DNA from 2 places in the Rheinheimera salexigens genome. Region 1 is predicted to be linked to the other one. Evidence: predicted binding sites of a transcription regulator. Region 1 holds the regulator's gene; the other holds the start of a gene.
The links. Region 1 encodes FliA, which starts transcription of late flagellar genes. Its sites were predicted from a motif close to GCTAAAGTTNNNNNNNNNNCNGCCGATA; they were not measured.

Region 1 (8,306 bases):
ACGATATTTTGCGTCGCGGTGGAGTAGTAGCGTTAGTCGGGCCAACAGGGGTGGGTAAAACCACTACCGTTGCTAAATTAGCGGCAGAGTTTGCCCGTCGTCATGGTGCCGACCAAGTGGCGCTGATTACAACCGACTGCTATCGCATTGGTGCTTATGAGCAATTAGCCACCTTTGGCCGCATTATTGGCTGTCCAGTTAAGTTAGCTAAAGATAGCGAAGAATTAACGTTATTAATTAATCAGTTACAACAACGTAAATTGATATTAATTGATACCGCAGGTATGAGCCAACGCGATGTGCGTTTAGCCGAAAAACTTGCCACGCTGGTGCATAATAGCCATGTCAAAATAAAAAGTTATCTGGTATTGTCTGCAACAGCACAGGCGCGGGTTATGCAAGAAAGCGTTACCCACTTTAAGCGCATTCCATTATCTGGTTGTATTTTTACTAAACTTGACGAATGTTTAAGTTTAGGCGAGGTAATTAATGTGGCAATTCAAAATTCACTAGCCGTAAGTTATTTGACCAATGGTCAGCGTGTGCCTGAGGATATTGCAGTTGCAGACGCAAAAGCATTAGTGCAACAGGCAGAAACATTACGACTAGCACAAAGTAGTACGGTTCATCAGTGGTACAATGATGAGATGAATCGGGCGGAAGGGACCTATGCATAATCATGACAATTTTGATGATCAAGCTAATGGTCTTAGAAGAATGAATAAACAGATGGTAAAAGTTATTTCGATTAGTGGCGGTAAAGGCGGCGTAGGTAAAACTAACGTGTCGCTTAACCTTGCTATGGCTTTAGCCCAATTGGGTAAAAGCGTTATGGTGCTAGATGCCGACTTAGGCTTAGCAAACTGTGATGTGATGCTTGGTTTACGGGTAGAAAAAAACTTATCTCACGTTCTATCAGGCGAAGTTTCGCTTGATGATATTATTATCGAAGGCCCGTTTGGTATAAAAATTATACCGGCGTCTTCAGGTTCACAAAGCATGACAGAATTAGCCCCCGCAGAGCATGCTGGTTTAATTCGTGCTTTTGGTGAAATGCAAACGGCTGTCGATGTGTTGTTGGTTGATACCGCTGCGGGTATTTCTGATATGGTTTTAAGCTTTTCGCGAGCCTCTCAAGATGTGTTAGTTGTGGTGTGTGATGAACCTTCATCCATTACTGATGCTTATGCCTTAATGAAAATACTTAGCCGAGATCACGGCGTAGACAGATTTAAAATTGTGGCCAATATGGTGCGCAGTGTTAAAGAAGGCCAAGAACTATTTGCTAAATTAACCCGAGTGACTGACCGGTTTTTAGATGTGAATCTGGAATTAGTGGCAACCATACCTTATGATGAAAACGTGCGAAAAGCGGCGCGTAAACAAAAAGCCTTTATTGATGTTTTTCCTAAAACAGCCGCGAGCATGGCCATTAAAAGTTTAGCCCTAAAAGCCGCTAAGTGGCCGTTACCTGATATGGCATCGGGGCACTTAGAGTTTTTCTTAGAGCAGTTAATTGACGCTCATCCGGAACGAGGCGTGCTGTGAATAGTAAATTAGCCGCTTACGGCGGTGTTGATCGTATGCAACAACTGATAGAGCAGCATACGACGCTAGTGAAGCGTATAGCCTATCATTTGTTAGCTCGGTTACCTGCCAGTGTGCTAGTAGATGATTTAATTCAATCCGGTATGATAGGCTTAATTGAAGCCGCAAAGAATTTTGATGGCAGCAAAGGCGCCAGTTTTGAAACCTTTGCCGGCATTCGCATCCGTGGCGCAATGTTAGATGAAATGCGCCGTGGTGACTGGACGCCTCGCTCAGTGCATCGCAATGCCCGCTTATTTGCTGAAACGATTGCCGAATTAGAAACCCTACATGGTCGGGATATTAAAGATTTTGAAGTAGCCGAAAAGCTAAATATTTCTTTAGATGAGTATCATCATATACTTAGTGATATTAGCAGTGGTAGAATTATCGGCATTGAAGATCTTGGTGTGTCTGAAGATGTCATTGTGAGTAGCGATGATACGGATAATGATACTTTATTTGATATTCAAGCCAATAGCGCATTTCAACAAGATTTAGTGTCTACTATTAGTAAGTTACCTGAGCGTGAAGCTTTGGTATTATCTTTATATTATAATGAAGAACTAAATTTAAAAGAAATTGGTGCGGTATTAGATGTAAGCGAATCACGCGTGAGTCAAATACATAGCCAAGCCCTTATTAGATTAAAAGCCAGAATGCAAGACTGGGTATAAACCTATTCTGAGTTTGCCGTAATATCTCGTTGGAGGAGATTTTGGATAAAAACATGAAAATTCTTGTGGTAGATGACTTTTCTACTATGAGACGAATAATAAAAAATCTGTTACGTGATCTTGGCTTTACTAACGTTTCTGAAGCGGATGACGGCAGCACTGCTTTACCTATGCTGCAAAATACTGCATTTGATTTTGTAGTAACCGATTGGAATATGCCAGGTATGCAAGGTATCGATTTGCTTCGAGCTATTCGTGCTGATGCTAAGCTAAAGCACATTCCAGTATTAATGGTTACAGCAGAAGCTAAAAAAGAACAAATTATTGCCGCTGCACAAGCGGGGGTAAACGGTTACATTGTGAAGCCATTTACCGCGGCTACGTTACAAGAAAAACTAGCAAAAGTCTTTGAGCGCTTAGGCTAATCGTCACGGACAAGGGAGTCACAATATGACGATAATAACGGAGCCCGTGATTTCGTTACAGCAAGCTCGCCAGTTAGTTGAGTTATTAGAAACAGAGCAATATGAATCTGCTAATCAATTAGTACAACAGCTAGCGCTGCCCGATAGCTCTGAGTTATTTGCTGAAGTAGGTAAGTTAACCCGGCAATTACATAGCTCATTAGAAAGCTTTCATCTTGACCCTTCTTTAAATAATTTACTTGAAGAAGATATTCCCGATGCTAAAAAACGCTTAGCGCATGTTATTGGCATGACGGAGCAAGCAGCTAATCGGACGATGGATGCGGTAGAGTCTTGTTTACCGATAGCTGATCATATTTCCCAACAATTAGCCCTTATTCAACCGCAGTGGCAACGCCTTATGCAGCGCCAATTGCCGTTAGATGAATTTAAAAGCATGTGTCATAACGTAGATGGTTTTTTGTTGCAAGCCAATATCGATTCTAAAACCCTCAATAGCTTACTGACAGATGTATTGATGGCGCAAGATTATCAAGATCTTACCGGACAGATTCTAAGTCGTGTTATTGAATTAGTTCGCGAAGTTGAAGAAGGTTTAATTGGTTTATTAACAGCATTTAATAAGTCAGAAACTGCATCATCCTTAGCACCAACAAAAAATAAAAAAGTTAAAGCAAGAGATGCAGAAGGGCCAATCTTAGACGCCGCAGAGCGTGAAGATGTGGTAACAGGGCAGGATGATGTTGATGACCTGCTTTCTAGTTTAGGCTTTTAATAGAGGTATTCAAGCATGAGCTTTGATATGGATGAGGATATTTTACAGGACTTCCTAGTCGAAGCTGGTGAGATACTTGAGTTGCTACAAGAACAACTGGTTGAGTTAGAAAACAACCCCGACGACGCTAATTTATTAAATGCCATATTTCGCGGTTTTCATACCGTAAAAGGTGGCGCAGGCTTTTTAGCCTTAACGGAATTAGTTGATGCCTGCCACGGTGCTGAAAACGTTTTCGATATTTTACGTACCGGTAAACGTCGTGTCACGTCAGAATTAATGGATGTAATACTACAAGCCTTAGATAGTATTAATGCCATGTTTGTGGCGGTAATAAACCGCCAGCCTTTAACTCCCGCTCCAGCAGAATTACTGCATGCATTGCACATTTATAGTGAGCCTGAATCAGCAAACCAAGCTGCGCCTTTAGCAAGCTCGAAAGAAAATGTTGCAGTTGAATCAGTGGTTACCCAAGTTGCTACTGATGCTGGCGACAGTGGCATTGATGATATGACTGAAGAAGAATTCGAGCGCATTTTAGATGAGTTACACGGTACAAAATCCGCTGGATCAATTGATGAAGCTGCAGCATTAAGCTCAGACACCGGTGATATCACGGATAATGAATTTGAAGCGATTTTAGACCAGTTGCATGGTAAAGGCTCATTTATTCCTGATACTGCTGTTAGTGGTACTGATTTTGCCGTTAGTAATGATAGTTCGTCTAATGAAATAGATGATGATGAGTTTGAAGCGTTACTGGATCAACTGCATGGTAAAGGCAAAGCGCCAACAGCAGCTGATAAACCAGCAGTGGCTAAACCGGCTAAAGTAGTGCCAGCGCCTGCTGCAAGTAACGCAACCAAGCCTGACGAAATTGATGATGATGAATTTGAAGCGCTGTTAGATCAGCTGCATGGCAAAGGTAAAGCGCCTACAGATGTAGATAAGCCAGCTGCAAATATACCTTCAGTAAGTAACCAGGCTGGCTCACAGTCTTCTACACCCAATGTAAGCCCAGCTATACCAGCGGCACCTAAGCCAGCTGAAGCCAAATCGAGCTCAACTGATGCAGCAATAAACGCTCCTGCTACAGATAAAGCGGCACCGACCCAGCAAGTACAAACCGAAACTACCGTCAGAGTTGATACTAAACGCTTAGACCAGATCATGAATATGGTCGGAGAGTTAGTGCTGGTGCGTAATCGGTTATTAAGTTTGGCTGGCACGGTAAGCGATGAAGAGATGGGTAAAGCCATTGCCAATTTAGATGTGGTAACCGGAGATATTCAAGGTGCGGTAATGAAAACCCGGATGCAACCGATTAAAAAGGTATTCGGTCGATTCCCTCGCGTAGTAAGAGATATGGCGCGATCGTTGAAAAAAGATATTGAGTTAATTTTAGAAGGTGAAGACACCGACTTAGATAAAAACTTGGTAGAAGCTTTAGCCGATCCTCTAGTGCATTTAGTACGTAACTCGGTTGATCATGGTATTGAAATGCCAGAAGTGCGGCAACAAGCCGGTAAAAAACGGGTTGGTACGGTTAAGCTGGCAGCTGAACAGGCAGGCGACCATATTCTATTAACCATCCAAGACGATGGTGCGGGTATGGACCCGGAAAAACTGAAATCTATTGCCATAAAGCGCGGCATTTTAGATGTTGATGCTGCGGCACGTATGTCTGATAACGATGCATTTAATTTAATTTTTGCTCCTGGTTTCTCCACTAAAGAACAGATCTCTGATATTTCTGGTCGTGGTGTGGGTATGGATGTGGTTAAAACCAAAATTACCCAACTTAATGGCTCGGTGCAAATTCATTCAAAATTAGGTCAAGGCACCTTATTAGAAATTAAAGTGCCATTAACCTTAGCCATATTACCCACGTTAATGGTGATGGTAGGCAAGCAAACTTTCGCCTTACCTTTAGCCGGTGTTAGTGAAATTTTCCATTTGGATTTAAATAAAACTAATGTCGTTGATGGTCAATTAACCATAGTGGTGCGCAATAAAGCCATTCCGTTATTTTTCCTCGAACATTGGTTAGTTAAAGGCTCTGAGAAAAAACGTCGTCGGGAACAAGGCCATGTGGTGATTGTGCAAATTGGTACTCAACAAGTAGGCTTTGTGGTTGACGCATTGATTGGTCAAGAAGAAGTAGTGATTAAGCCGCTAGATCGCTTATTACAGGGCACTCCGGGTATGGCAGGTGCAACTATTACTTCTGATGGCGGTATTGCATTGATATTAGATGTACCTAACTTACTTAAACATTACGCTAAAAAATCAAAAATTAAGTTTGAGCGATTCAGCAGCGGCCGAGGTGAATAGACAATATGACTATCCGGGTCTTAGTTGTTGATGATTCAAGTTTCTTTCGCCGTAGGCTGACAGAAATTCTGGCGATAGATCCCGCGATTGAAGTGATAGATACTGCCGTAAATGGCCGCGAGGCGGTGGAAAAAGCTAAAGCATTACAACCTGATGTTATTACTATGGATGTAGAAATGCCGGTATTAGATGGTATTTCTGCCGTGCGCGAGATCATGCAATCGCAACGTACACCGATTTTAATGTTTTCATCATTAACCCATGAAGGCGCTAAGGCTACTTTTGATGCCCTAGAAGCTGGTGCGGTCGATTTTTTACCGAAAAAATTTGAAGATATTGCTCGTAATAAAGATGAAGCCGGTCAAGTATTACGCGATAGAGTAAAAGCGGTTGCGCGCAGAAGGCCCTTAGGTCGTGCCACTTTTAATACGGTAGCGCCGCGCACAGAGTTAACTAAACCCTCAGTTACCAGCCCTATGACGTCGAGTCTTAGTGCGCGATCTACAACGGTAAAGCCAGAAAGTTTGCAGCGACCTCAGTTAAGCCAGCGCTTAGCTGCTACGTCCAGTAACAAAACCTTTCAAGCTAGCGGAAAGCAATATAAGTTAGTGGCTATTGGTACTTCTACCGGCGGCCCCGTTGCTTTACAACGTATTATCACAGCCCTGCCTGCAGATTTCCCGTTACCCATAGTGTTAATTCAACATATGCCAGCTGCTTTTACTGGCGCTTTTGCTCAGCGCTTAAATGGCTTAGCCAAGATAAAGGTTAAAGAGGCAGAAGAGGGTGATGTTCTGCAACCCGGCGTAGCTTATTTAGCGCCTGGCGGTAAACAAATGTTGCTAGAAGGCTCGCCAAGCCAAGCTCGTTTAAGAATAAGAGAAGATGATTCGCCTAGAATTACCTTTAAACCTAGTGTGGATATTACCTTTGCTACCGCTGCTAGAGTTTATGCCGATAAAGTATTAGCCATAGTATTAACGGGCATGGGAGCAGATGGCCGCGAAGGGGCCAGAATATTAAAGCAACAAGGCGCACAAATTTGGGCACAAGATGAAGCAAGCTGTGTTGTTTATGGCATGCCACAAGCTATTGCTCAAGCAGGTTTGATGGATGCTGAAATTAGCTTAAATGATGTTGCGGCACGTCTACTGGTGGAGCTTAAACATGGATAAACTTGCGATAGCCGGTTTTTTTCTGGCAGTGATTGCCGTGGCTGGCGGCTTTGTTATGGAAGGGGGCAGTTTAACCACTTTACTGCACTTGCCTGCATTCTTTATTGTGGCTGGCGGAACGGTTGGTGCAGTAATGTTGCAAACACCCTCTGCGCAATTTCAGCAAGGTTTGAAAATGCTGCCTTGGGTATTTCATTCTGAACAAATTCCATTACAACATACGGCACAACGCATTGTGAACTGGGGTACAGCAGCGAGAGGCAATGGCTTTTTAGCCCTCGAAGACGATGCGTTATCTGAGCAAGATGAGTTTTTGCATCGTGGCTTAAATATGTTAGTGGACGGTGTTGAACCGGGTGTGTTGCAAGATACCCTAGACGCTGAATTAAGCTTAGAGCACGAGCGCTTAATGCGCGGTGCCAGAATATTTGATGCTATGGGCGGATATAGCCCTACTATAGGTATTATTGGCGCGGTATTGGGGCTTATTCAAGCTTTAGCTAATATTTCCGAGCCACAATTATTAGGTATGGGTATAGCAACGGCCTTTGTTGCCACCATTTATGGTGTTGGTTTTGCTAACTTTTTCTTTTTGCCTGTTGGTAATAAGTTAAAAAATTTAGTTGAACAGCGTACGCTATATCATGAGTTAATTGTGGAAGGTTTAGTGTCTATCGCCCACGGTGAAAACCCCTACAATATTGAACGTAAGCTGGCCGCTTACCGGCTGGAGTAAGGCGATGTATCGGCATCGGAGTAGACATCAGCAGCAACCAGATCAGCAAGTCGATCGCTGGCTAGTCTCTTATGCCGACTTTATGACCTTATTGTTTGCGCTGTTTGTTGTGCTGTACGCTATGTCTATTATCAAAGAAGAACAATATAGCGTGTTAGAGCAAAGCTTAACCCGCTTATTTGTTAAGCCTATTAGCTCTGAAACCGGGCTTACCAGTAAAGGGGTATTAACTGATAATGGGCCACAAAGTGAATTAGCATTGTACGGCACGTCATTACAGCCGGCAAAAGGGCCAACCTTATTAGCGGATGCCAGTATCTTATCTGACATTGATGATAAAAATTTAGGCAGTCCATTACAGTCGGTAGAGCAGCACTTAGTTAAAGCCTTAGACAGCTTAATTGAGCAAGGTTTAACCAAAATACAACGTGATGGAAATTGGCTAACCATTGAATTAAATAGCGGCTTATTATTTGCCAGCGGCAGTGCAACTGCTACAGATTCAGCAGCGACCTTATTAACAGAAATTACCAAGATTATTAATCCGATTAATAATTATATTCGAGTGCGTGGCTATACTGATAATCGGCCGATTAA
Region 2 (8,306 bases), 1.9 Mb from region 1:
AAAAGACCAGTTTAAAATAGTTACTGGGCCAGTTAGCATGCCTTTCATTGGCTTGGTAGTTAGTGACTGAGCATATTTAGTCCAGGCGACTGTCATGGGATGAGGCCGGCTAATATCACCAAATAAAATAGGCGGCTTTACACAACGTGAGCCATAAGATTGCACCCAACCGAACTGGCTAAAAGCATAACCTTGTAACTGCTCACCAAAATATTCTACCATGTCGTTACGCTCGGCTTCGCCATGAACTAGCACGTCTAGGCCTAACTTTTCTTGCTCGCGGATAGCGTATTCAATTTCAGCTTTCATTTTTGCTTCGTATTCGCTGGCGCTAATGTTGTGTTTTTTAAAGGCTAACCGAGCCTGACGGATTTCTTTAGTTTGTGGAAAAGAGCCAATAGTGGTGGTTGGATACAAGGGTAGCGGTAAATGTGTGGCCTGTTTTGCAGCACGAACAGTATAACCGCTTAAGCGTTTACCCAAGTCGTTAGTGATGCTGTTAACCGCAGCTTTTACTGCTGGGTTATGCACGCGAGTAGAAGTACGGCGGCTATTTATCGCCGCCTGATTTTCAGCTAATTCGTTGCTTACTGAGTTTATGCCGTTGTTTAGTGCCTTGCCTAAGACCGTTAGTTCAACTAATTTTTGCTCGGCAAAGGCCAGCCAGCTTAAAATTTCAGCATCGAGGCTAGCTTTATTAACTGTCACTTCGTTATCAAGGTTAACCGGCACATGCAATAACGAGCATGAAGGTGCCAGCCATAACCGATCTGCCAGTTTAGCCGCTATAGGTTGCAGGTATTCTAATGTGGCTGTGAGATCGGTCTTCCAGATATTACGGCCATCAATTACGCCTAACGACAGTATCTTGTCTGCAGGCAGTGCCTCGATAACGTGTGCTAGGGCGGATTTACCGCGAACCGCATCATAGTGAATACCCGCGACAGGTAGGTTTAGGCTTAATGTTAGATTATCGCCTAAGGTGCCAAAGTAGGTGGCGAGTAATAGTTTAACGGGGCTGCTTTTTAATGCCTGATACGCTTCGATTACGGCATCTTGCCATGCTGAGTCAAGCTCGGTAACCAATACCGGTTCATCAATTTGCACCCATTCTACGCCGGCCTGTGCCAGCTCGCTTAATAGTGTTTGGTAAACCGGTAATAGTTTATCTAGCAAATCCAGCTTATTAGAGGTGTCTTTTTCTTTACTCAGCCACAGGTAAGTTACTGGGCCAATGAGTACCGGTTTAAAATTAACGCCTTGCGCTTTGGCTTCTGCTACTTGGGCCAAAATACGCGCACTGTTTAAGGTAAATGAAGTTTCAGCGGTTACTTCGGGCACAATATAATGATAGTTAGTGTCGAACCATTTAGTCATTTCACCAGCATGTACACACTGACATGGGCTGTCGTTAGCCGAGCGGCCACGAGCTATTCTAAAATAGTTATCTAACTCGCTATCGTTAAAATGCGCAATACGATGAGGTAGGTTACCTAGCATAAAACTCATATCTAATACTTGATCGTATAGCGAAAAATCGGCTACGGGCACTAAATCTAATGTTTGTTGCAACGCCCAGTTATTGCTACGAATTTGCTTCGCACTGGCTAACAATTGTCCTTCGGTAATGTCGTTTTTCCAGTAGTTTTCAAGCGCAAATTTTAATTCGCGTTTATTACCAATACGCGGAAAACCTAAGTTGTGTAGCCGTACTTTTTTCTGCTGAGTTTGATATTCAGTAGTCATGTTTTAATCCCTATTTAACCATTCAGTATGTTAATTATTGGCTTTTAGCTATTAAGGCTTAACCATCTAGACGTCTAAATGATATCGTGTAATATGTATGAATTGAAATGGTATGTTTTCATGGTTATATGAATACTGCTCATGGGTTCTGTTATTAATAGAAAGTAGGATGTTGATAAAACATGATTGAAAAAATTCACCTGAGTATACTTCGAGAAATCGCCCGCAATGGTTCATTAACGGCCGCTGCTAATTATTTAAACCTGACCCAATCGGCATTGAGCCACACCATTAAAAAACTCGAGCGGCAGATTAATGTTAGCTTGTGGTTAAAAGAGGGCCGTAGCATTCGGCTGACTGAGGCAGGACAGTATGTGCTAGATCAAGCTAATAGGTTGCTGCCGCAATTTGAACGCATGGATGATACGCTGCGTCAGTTTGCTAACAACGAAACGGGTAGTTTACGGATTGGTATGGAGTGCCACCCTTGCTATCAATGGCTATTAAAAGTAGTGCAACCGTTTTTGGCTCAGTCGCCAGGTGTAGATATAGATGTAAAACAAAAATTTCAGTTTGGTGGCATGGCAGCACTGTTTAATTACGATATCGACTTACTCATAACGCCCGATCCAATAAATAAAGACAGCATAGTGTTTGAGCCGGTGTTTCCTTATGAGCAAGTATTAGTGGTTAGCCTAGACAATAAACTAAGCGCACTACAACAAATTGAGCCTAAGCAATTATCTGATCAAACACTATTAACCTATCCGGTAGAAACAGCAAGGTTGGATATTTTTCAGCAGTTTTTACTGCCAGCGCACTGTATGCCTAAACAACATAAAACCTTAGAATCTACCGATATTATTCTGCAAATGGTGGTGGCTAATCGTGGAGTAGCGACTTTGCCTAAATGGTTAGCAAAGGAGTATGCCAAAACACTACCACTGCATATTATTCGGCTAGGCAGTGCCGGTATTCATAAGCATATTTATATAGGTTACCGTAAACACGAACGCGATAACCGGCATATTCAAGCTTTTATTCAGTTGGCTAAAGCGAGTGATATAAAATCACTCTGACCCATTTTATGCGGTTGGTAAAAGTTAACCGCATGCATGATAGAAAAGAAGAGTTTTAACATCAAATCTAGCTAGCCCCTTCATATGAAGCTAGTAACTGCTATTCCGCGTTTTTATTATCTTCTGCTGGTGGGTTGGCTGCTAGCTCTAACATTTTCTCTCGAAAATTCGCTATACCTTTCATGACTAAGCCATAGGTTTTATCTACGCCGCTTTCTACTTCACCCTCGTAAACTTGTAAGCTTTTAAGAATATCTTTGGCATCAGCAAAACCTTTTTCGATACCGCCACCAATCACTTTTAAAAAGCTATCAAGGTTTTCTTGTTCTGATTTGTCAGGATTCTGCTCTTTGTATTTACCGTAAAATGCAGTAGCAAAGCTTACTATGCGATCAGCCGTTGCTTCTGGTGAGGTATCAATACCAGAGTCATATATTTTTTGTGCCGCATTAGGGCCCATTATTGGTTCAAGTTCAGCATTAATGCCTTCTAATGCTGTTTTGTATAACAAGCTTAATGAGTCGTTATTACTACTTAACGATACTTTCTCAGCGGCGCGCAAAATTCCCAAGTTGTTGGCTTGTTTCAATTGTGCAGCTTGATTCTTAATCGTTTGGCTATTATCGGTTTTAGCCGGCGTATTACTTTGTTTTGCCGCGCTGGTAATAGGCGGGTTACTACCTGTCGTGATTGCCATAATTGTGCTCCTGAAATCGTGACATGAGTATAGTATTAGTCAGGTTATCGGTAGCAGCGAGAAAAACTTTAGTTGTTTATTTTTTAGTCGTTTCAACCAGCGCTCACTTTGACACTTTACGCTAATACACTAAGCTGTAATTTGTTAGGCCAGCATAATAAATACGAAAACCTTTCATATATTTTAACAGTAAGGATTTGTTATGAATAAAGTTATACTGATTTTACTCGCTATTTTTCTAGCCCCTATTGCCGTTTTAATAAAGTCTGGAGTAGGAAAAGATCTGCTGATTAATATTATATTATGCCTGCTGTTTTACTTCCCAGGGATGATACATGCACTTTGGGTCGTGACTAAATAAACTGTAATAGCATTTAATAGCAAGAGGAGCACTAGATGTCGTACATTGATGGTTTTATAGCGGCTGTGCCAACAGCCAATAAAGATAAATATATTGCTCATGCTAAATTGTCTGCCGTGGTGTTTAAAGACCACGGCGCCCTTAAGATCACTGAAGCTTGGGGAGATGATGTGCCAGATGGCGAAGTGACTTCTTTTCCTATGGCGGTAAAATGTAGCAAAGATGAAACAGTCGTATTTTCATCTGTTGTTTGGCCATCTAAAGCAGTACGCGATGCTGGTTGGCAAGCGATTATGGCCGATCCAAGAATGCATCCTGATCAAAACCCAATGCCATTTGATGGTAAGCGGCTAATATATGGTGGCTTTGAAGCTATTAGTGAAGCTTAAATCTGCAGTACTTAATTAAAAGCGCGCCAGTCCGCGCTTTTAATTTGGCCTTTATGCTAAACCTTATCGCATTATACTAAAGCCTGTTCCGCCCCTTGCTAAGTTCAATGTAGTGCTTGAGAACCAAAGTACATTGTTTTCTCGCCCAAGCTTTGCTTTGTGTATCGCAGCTGTGTTGGTGTAAGCTAAAGTTTTAGATGTTATTGATTTAAAATATAAATACAGTAAATTCAAGGCAAACCCAATTATTGATTGCCCAATTTCGGAGAGCAGCCCTTGAGTTATGTCATTGAACAAATTAAGCCAGAACACGATGTCAACATTGCCCTGATTATAAAGCAAGTAGGGGCTGAGTTTGGTGCTATTGGTGAGGGCTTTGGTCCTTCTGATCCTGAAGTGGATGCTATGAGCCAACATTATAATGATGCCAGCGCTAGCCGCTATTTTGTGGCATCGATAAAAGGCAATATTGTTGGTGGCAGTGGTGTAGCGGCCTTTAATGGTAGTAATCAAGTGTGTGAACTACGTAAATTGTTTTTATTAGCTGAAAGTCGCGGCTTAGGCATTGGCAAAAAGCTGACCGAAGACTGTTTAGCCTATGCTAAAGCTAAAGGCTATAAACAGTGTTATTTGGATACATTAAGCAATATGACCTCGGCTATTGCCTTATATGAAAAACTTGGCTTTAGTCATCTAGAAAAGCCATTAGCCGGCACTATTCACAACGGTTGTGATGTTTGGATGATTAAACAGCTATAAAAAATCGGCAACGTAAATAGAAGGATCAGTAATGAATATTACAAGGAACAAGCTCGGTGCTGCCGTAGATGAAAATATCATTTCAGCAGCACAAGCTGATGCACTTTTTACGTTCTTTCAGGCTCAAGCTGCAGATGTACCAAGATTTACCTTTACCCATGTGTTGTATTACTTAGGTGGGTTAATTGCTATTGGTGCCATGACTTTATTTATGAGCTTGGGTTGGGAGTCTTTCGGTGGTGCTGGAATATTACTGATCTCAGTGCTTTATGCAGTTATAGGTTTAACCTGTACTAATATTTTTGCGGCTAAAAATTTACCTATTCCGGCTGGAATTTGTGCCACTTTTGTCGTCTGCTTAACTCCGCTGGCCATTTATGGATTGCAGCAATGGCTAGGCCTGTGGCCTGATGATAGTGTTTATAAAGATTATCATCGTTATATTAAATGGCATTGGCTGTATATGGAGCTGGGTACTTTAGCTATTGGCGTTATTATCGCGTGGAAATACAAGTATCCATTTTTACTTATGCCGATTGCAGTCACCCTGTGGTATTTAACCATGGATATTGCCGTTATGATTTCGGGTGGTGATTATTCTTGGCAGCTAAGAAAATTAGTGTCGTTATACACCGGTTTGTTGATGATAGGCTTGGCATTTTGGGTTGATATAAGATCACGTCATACAGCCGATTATGCTTTTTGGCTTTATCTGTTTGGTGTTATTGCCTTCTGGGGTGGTTTATCAACTCAATACTCAGACAGTGAGTTTTCTAAATTTATGTATTTGTGTATTAACCTTTTAATGATTGCAGTAGGGGTATTATTAGTTCGCCGAGTGTTTGTTATCTTTGGTGCTCTGGGTAGTTGTGGTTACATTGGTTATTTAGCTTATGATGTTTTTAAAGATAGCTGGTTATTTCCAATGGCATTAACGGTTATTGGCTTTGCCATAATTTATTTGGGAATTCTGTGGCAAAAGCATGAACAAACACTCACTAAAAAGTCGCGTTCATGGCTTCCAGCGCCGTTACGAGAATTATTGCAAAACAGGTCATAAAGCCCATTTTTCTGTGAAATTAAGGAATAATACATTATGAGTGATTTTTTATGAGTAACATTTTCCACTATGCTTTTAAGGTTAAAGATCTGGCAACGACTAGACAGTTCTATATAGATTTACTGGGTTGTGTAGAGGGCAGGTCGACAGAAAACTGGCTTGATTTCGAATTTTATGGCAATCAATTAACGGCACATGTTGGCGTGGTTGATAAAGAGTTGGATTATTGTGGTTTGGTTGATGGTGTGGCAGTGCCTATACCGCATTTTGGCTGTGTACTAACCCCCGAACAATTTTTAGCGTTAGCCGCTAAGTTAGAAACTGCAAAAATTAAATTTATTTTAAAGCCGCAAGTTAGATTCGCCGGTCAGAGTGGCCAACAACAAACCATGTTTGTATTAGATTTTAGTGGCAATCCATTAGAGTTTAAGTCTTTTGCAGATGAAAGTGAGTTATTTAATGCTTAATATAATGTCAATTGTGAGCCGTTTTTTCAGTGATAAAGTTGTATAGCTGTATGTTTTATGACAAGGGAATTTATTTTTAGGTAAATTCCCTTGTTAGCACTTGGCGCGCTGCAAAAGCGTCTGCAACACAACATCGGCCTTCAAGCTTAATCTAGTCAACATTAGCCGATTATCTTAATGCTTCAATGCCTGCGCCATAGTTAATATGAAACGCTGCGCCATCCATAACCAGTGCTGGTACAGATTTTACACCGGCTGATTCCGCTTCTTTTAATCGAGACTTATCTTGGCCTAAATCAACAATTTCAACGTTATATTTTGCCGGATCTAATGCCTTAGCGACGTTTTGTTCCGCCGCAATGCAAACTGAGCAACCAGCATGATAAAATATTGCTTTGGTTTTCATAATTGTTCTCCTAAGATTACTTAGTGCCAACCGACACCTATACAGAGTAGAAATAATCTAAGACTCTGTATAGAAGGCACTTTGCAGTGCCCTAGTAACCTTATGGTGTAATTTATTGAAAATAGAGGAATTAAAAATGTCTGCGTCAGCTAAGTCACGCTATTTTCAATTAGAAGAGGTTGTGGGCTGCAAATGGTCAGTATCCGTGTTGCGGGCGATTGGCGAGGGTGTATCGCGACCGGGCGCATTGGAGCGGCATATACAAGGTATTTCAACTAAGGTGCTATCTGAACGATTACGCAAATTAACCGCCTATGGCTTGCTGGATAAGCAGGTGTATGCAGAAGTCCCCCTGCGCACCGAATACGAACTGACTACTAACGGGGAGAAGCTAGTCGCCATTATTGCGCAAATAAAGCAGTTGGATAACGAAATAGGCAACTCTGAACTAATATAACTAATACATAGCTTATACAACTAAGTTAAGCCTAGCGGCGTTATTAAATATAGGTGCAATTATGCGAGTTAAAGGAAAGATTCAACAATGGGATGACGCTAAAGGGTTTGGCTTTATTCAACCAACCTCAACCAGTGACAAGGTTACTGCTGAGCGAGTGTTTTTGCATGCTAGCGCCCTACAAAATAGGCAGCGTCGTCCGGTGGTGGGCGAAGTGGTTACCTACCTAGTTATTAAAGATGATAAAGGCCGTAACCAAGCACAAAATGTTACGTTTGCTGGCGAACAGCTAAGCGCTAAGCCTATTGCCAAGGCAAAAGCATCGTCAAACTGGCCAAGTATGTTTGTGGCCATATTCTTTATTGGCTTGGTACTAGTATCGTGGTTATTAAACCTAAGTTGGTATGTGTTAATTGGTTACGCAGTCATAAGCGTATTAACCTTTGCAAGCTATGCGTGGGATAAATATAAATCGAAACAGGAACAGTGGCGTACACCAGAGTCGACTCTGCAAATATTTGCCCTAATTGGTGGTTGGCCAGGAGGCTTGCTAGCGCAAAACTGGTTACGGCATAAAAGCCGTAAAGCGAGCTTCTTATGGCTGTTTTGGTGCATGGTATTACTGAATATAGTGGCCTTAGTTTGGCTGTATCGGTTAGGTATTTTACAGCGTGGTTTTTTCTAAGATTGCGCTGCAAATCTTATAATGAGTTTGCTACGAGTTTGTAATGAATAAAGGCTTGGCTTAACGATAAAGCCAAGCTCTATCGCATAGATATTTTTAAGACCAGCAATTAACTTTTATCAATAACCTTGGCTTGCATAGCGGGGTTGTTTATTTGCAAATTTACAGCTTGTTTTAAGATAATATTGCCTTCAACAATG

Region 2: BI198_RS03790 (DUF5610 domain-containing protein) is a predicted target of FliA. The motif match lies at 3,568-3,595, and genes of this name have one in related genera.

The regions. Positions count from the first base shown of each region.
Region 1 covers NZ_MKEK01000001.1:2,708,905-2,717,210, reverse strand. Annotated here, with positions in the region: gene flhF (flagellar biosynthesis protein FlhF) at 1-677, shown strand, start outside; gene BI198_RS12335 (MinD/ParA family protein) at 670-1,548, shown strand; gene BI198_RS12330 (RNA polymerase sigma factor FliA) at 1,545-2,264, shown strand; gene cheY (chemotaxis response regulator CheY) at 2,318-2,689, shown strand; gene BI198_RS12320 (protein phosphatase CheZ) at 2,715-3,464, shown strand; gene BI198_RS12315 (chemotaxis protein CheA) at 3,480-5,798, shown strand; gene BI198_RS12310 (protein-glutamate methylesterase/protein-glutamine glutaminase) at 5,804-6,973, shown strand; gene BI198_RS12305 (flagellar motor protein) at 6,966-7,709, shown strand; gene BI198_RS12300 (flagellar motor protein MotB) at 7,714-8,306, shown strand, end outside.
Region 2 covers NZ_MKEK01000001.1:796,581-804,886, forward strand. Annotated here, with positions in the region: gene metE (5-methyltetrahydropteroyltriglutamate--homocysteine S-methyltransferase) at 1-1,746, opposite strand, end outside; gene BI198_RS03785 (LysR family transcriptional regulator) at 1,929-2,825, shown strand; gene BI198_RS03790 (DUF5610 domain-containing protein) at 2,926-3,522, opposite strand; gene BI198_RS03795 (YqaE/Pmp3 family membrane protein) at 3,725-3,883, shown strand; gene BI198_RS03800 (DUF1428 domain-containing protein) at 3,919-4,272, shown strand; gene BI198_RS03805 (GNAT family N-acetyltransferase) at 4,549-5,031, shown strand; gene BI198_RS03810 (DUF2157 domain-containing protein) at 5,063-6,091, shown strand; gene BI198_RS03815 (VOC family protein) at 6,142-6,558, shown strand; gene BI198_RS03820 (thioredoxin family protein) at 6,728-6,964, opposite strand; gene BI198_RS03825 (winged helix-turn-helix transcriptional regulator) at 7,101-7,421, shown strand; gene BI198_RS03830 (DUF1294 domain-containing protein) at 7,483-8,106, shown strand; gene BI198_RS03835 (DUF4097 family beta strand repeat-containing protein) at 8,216-8,306, opposite strand, start outside.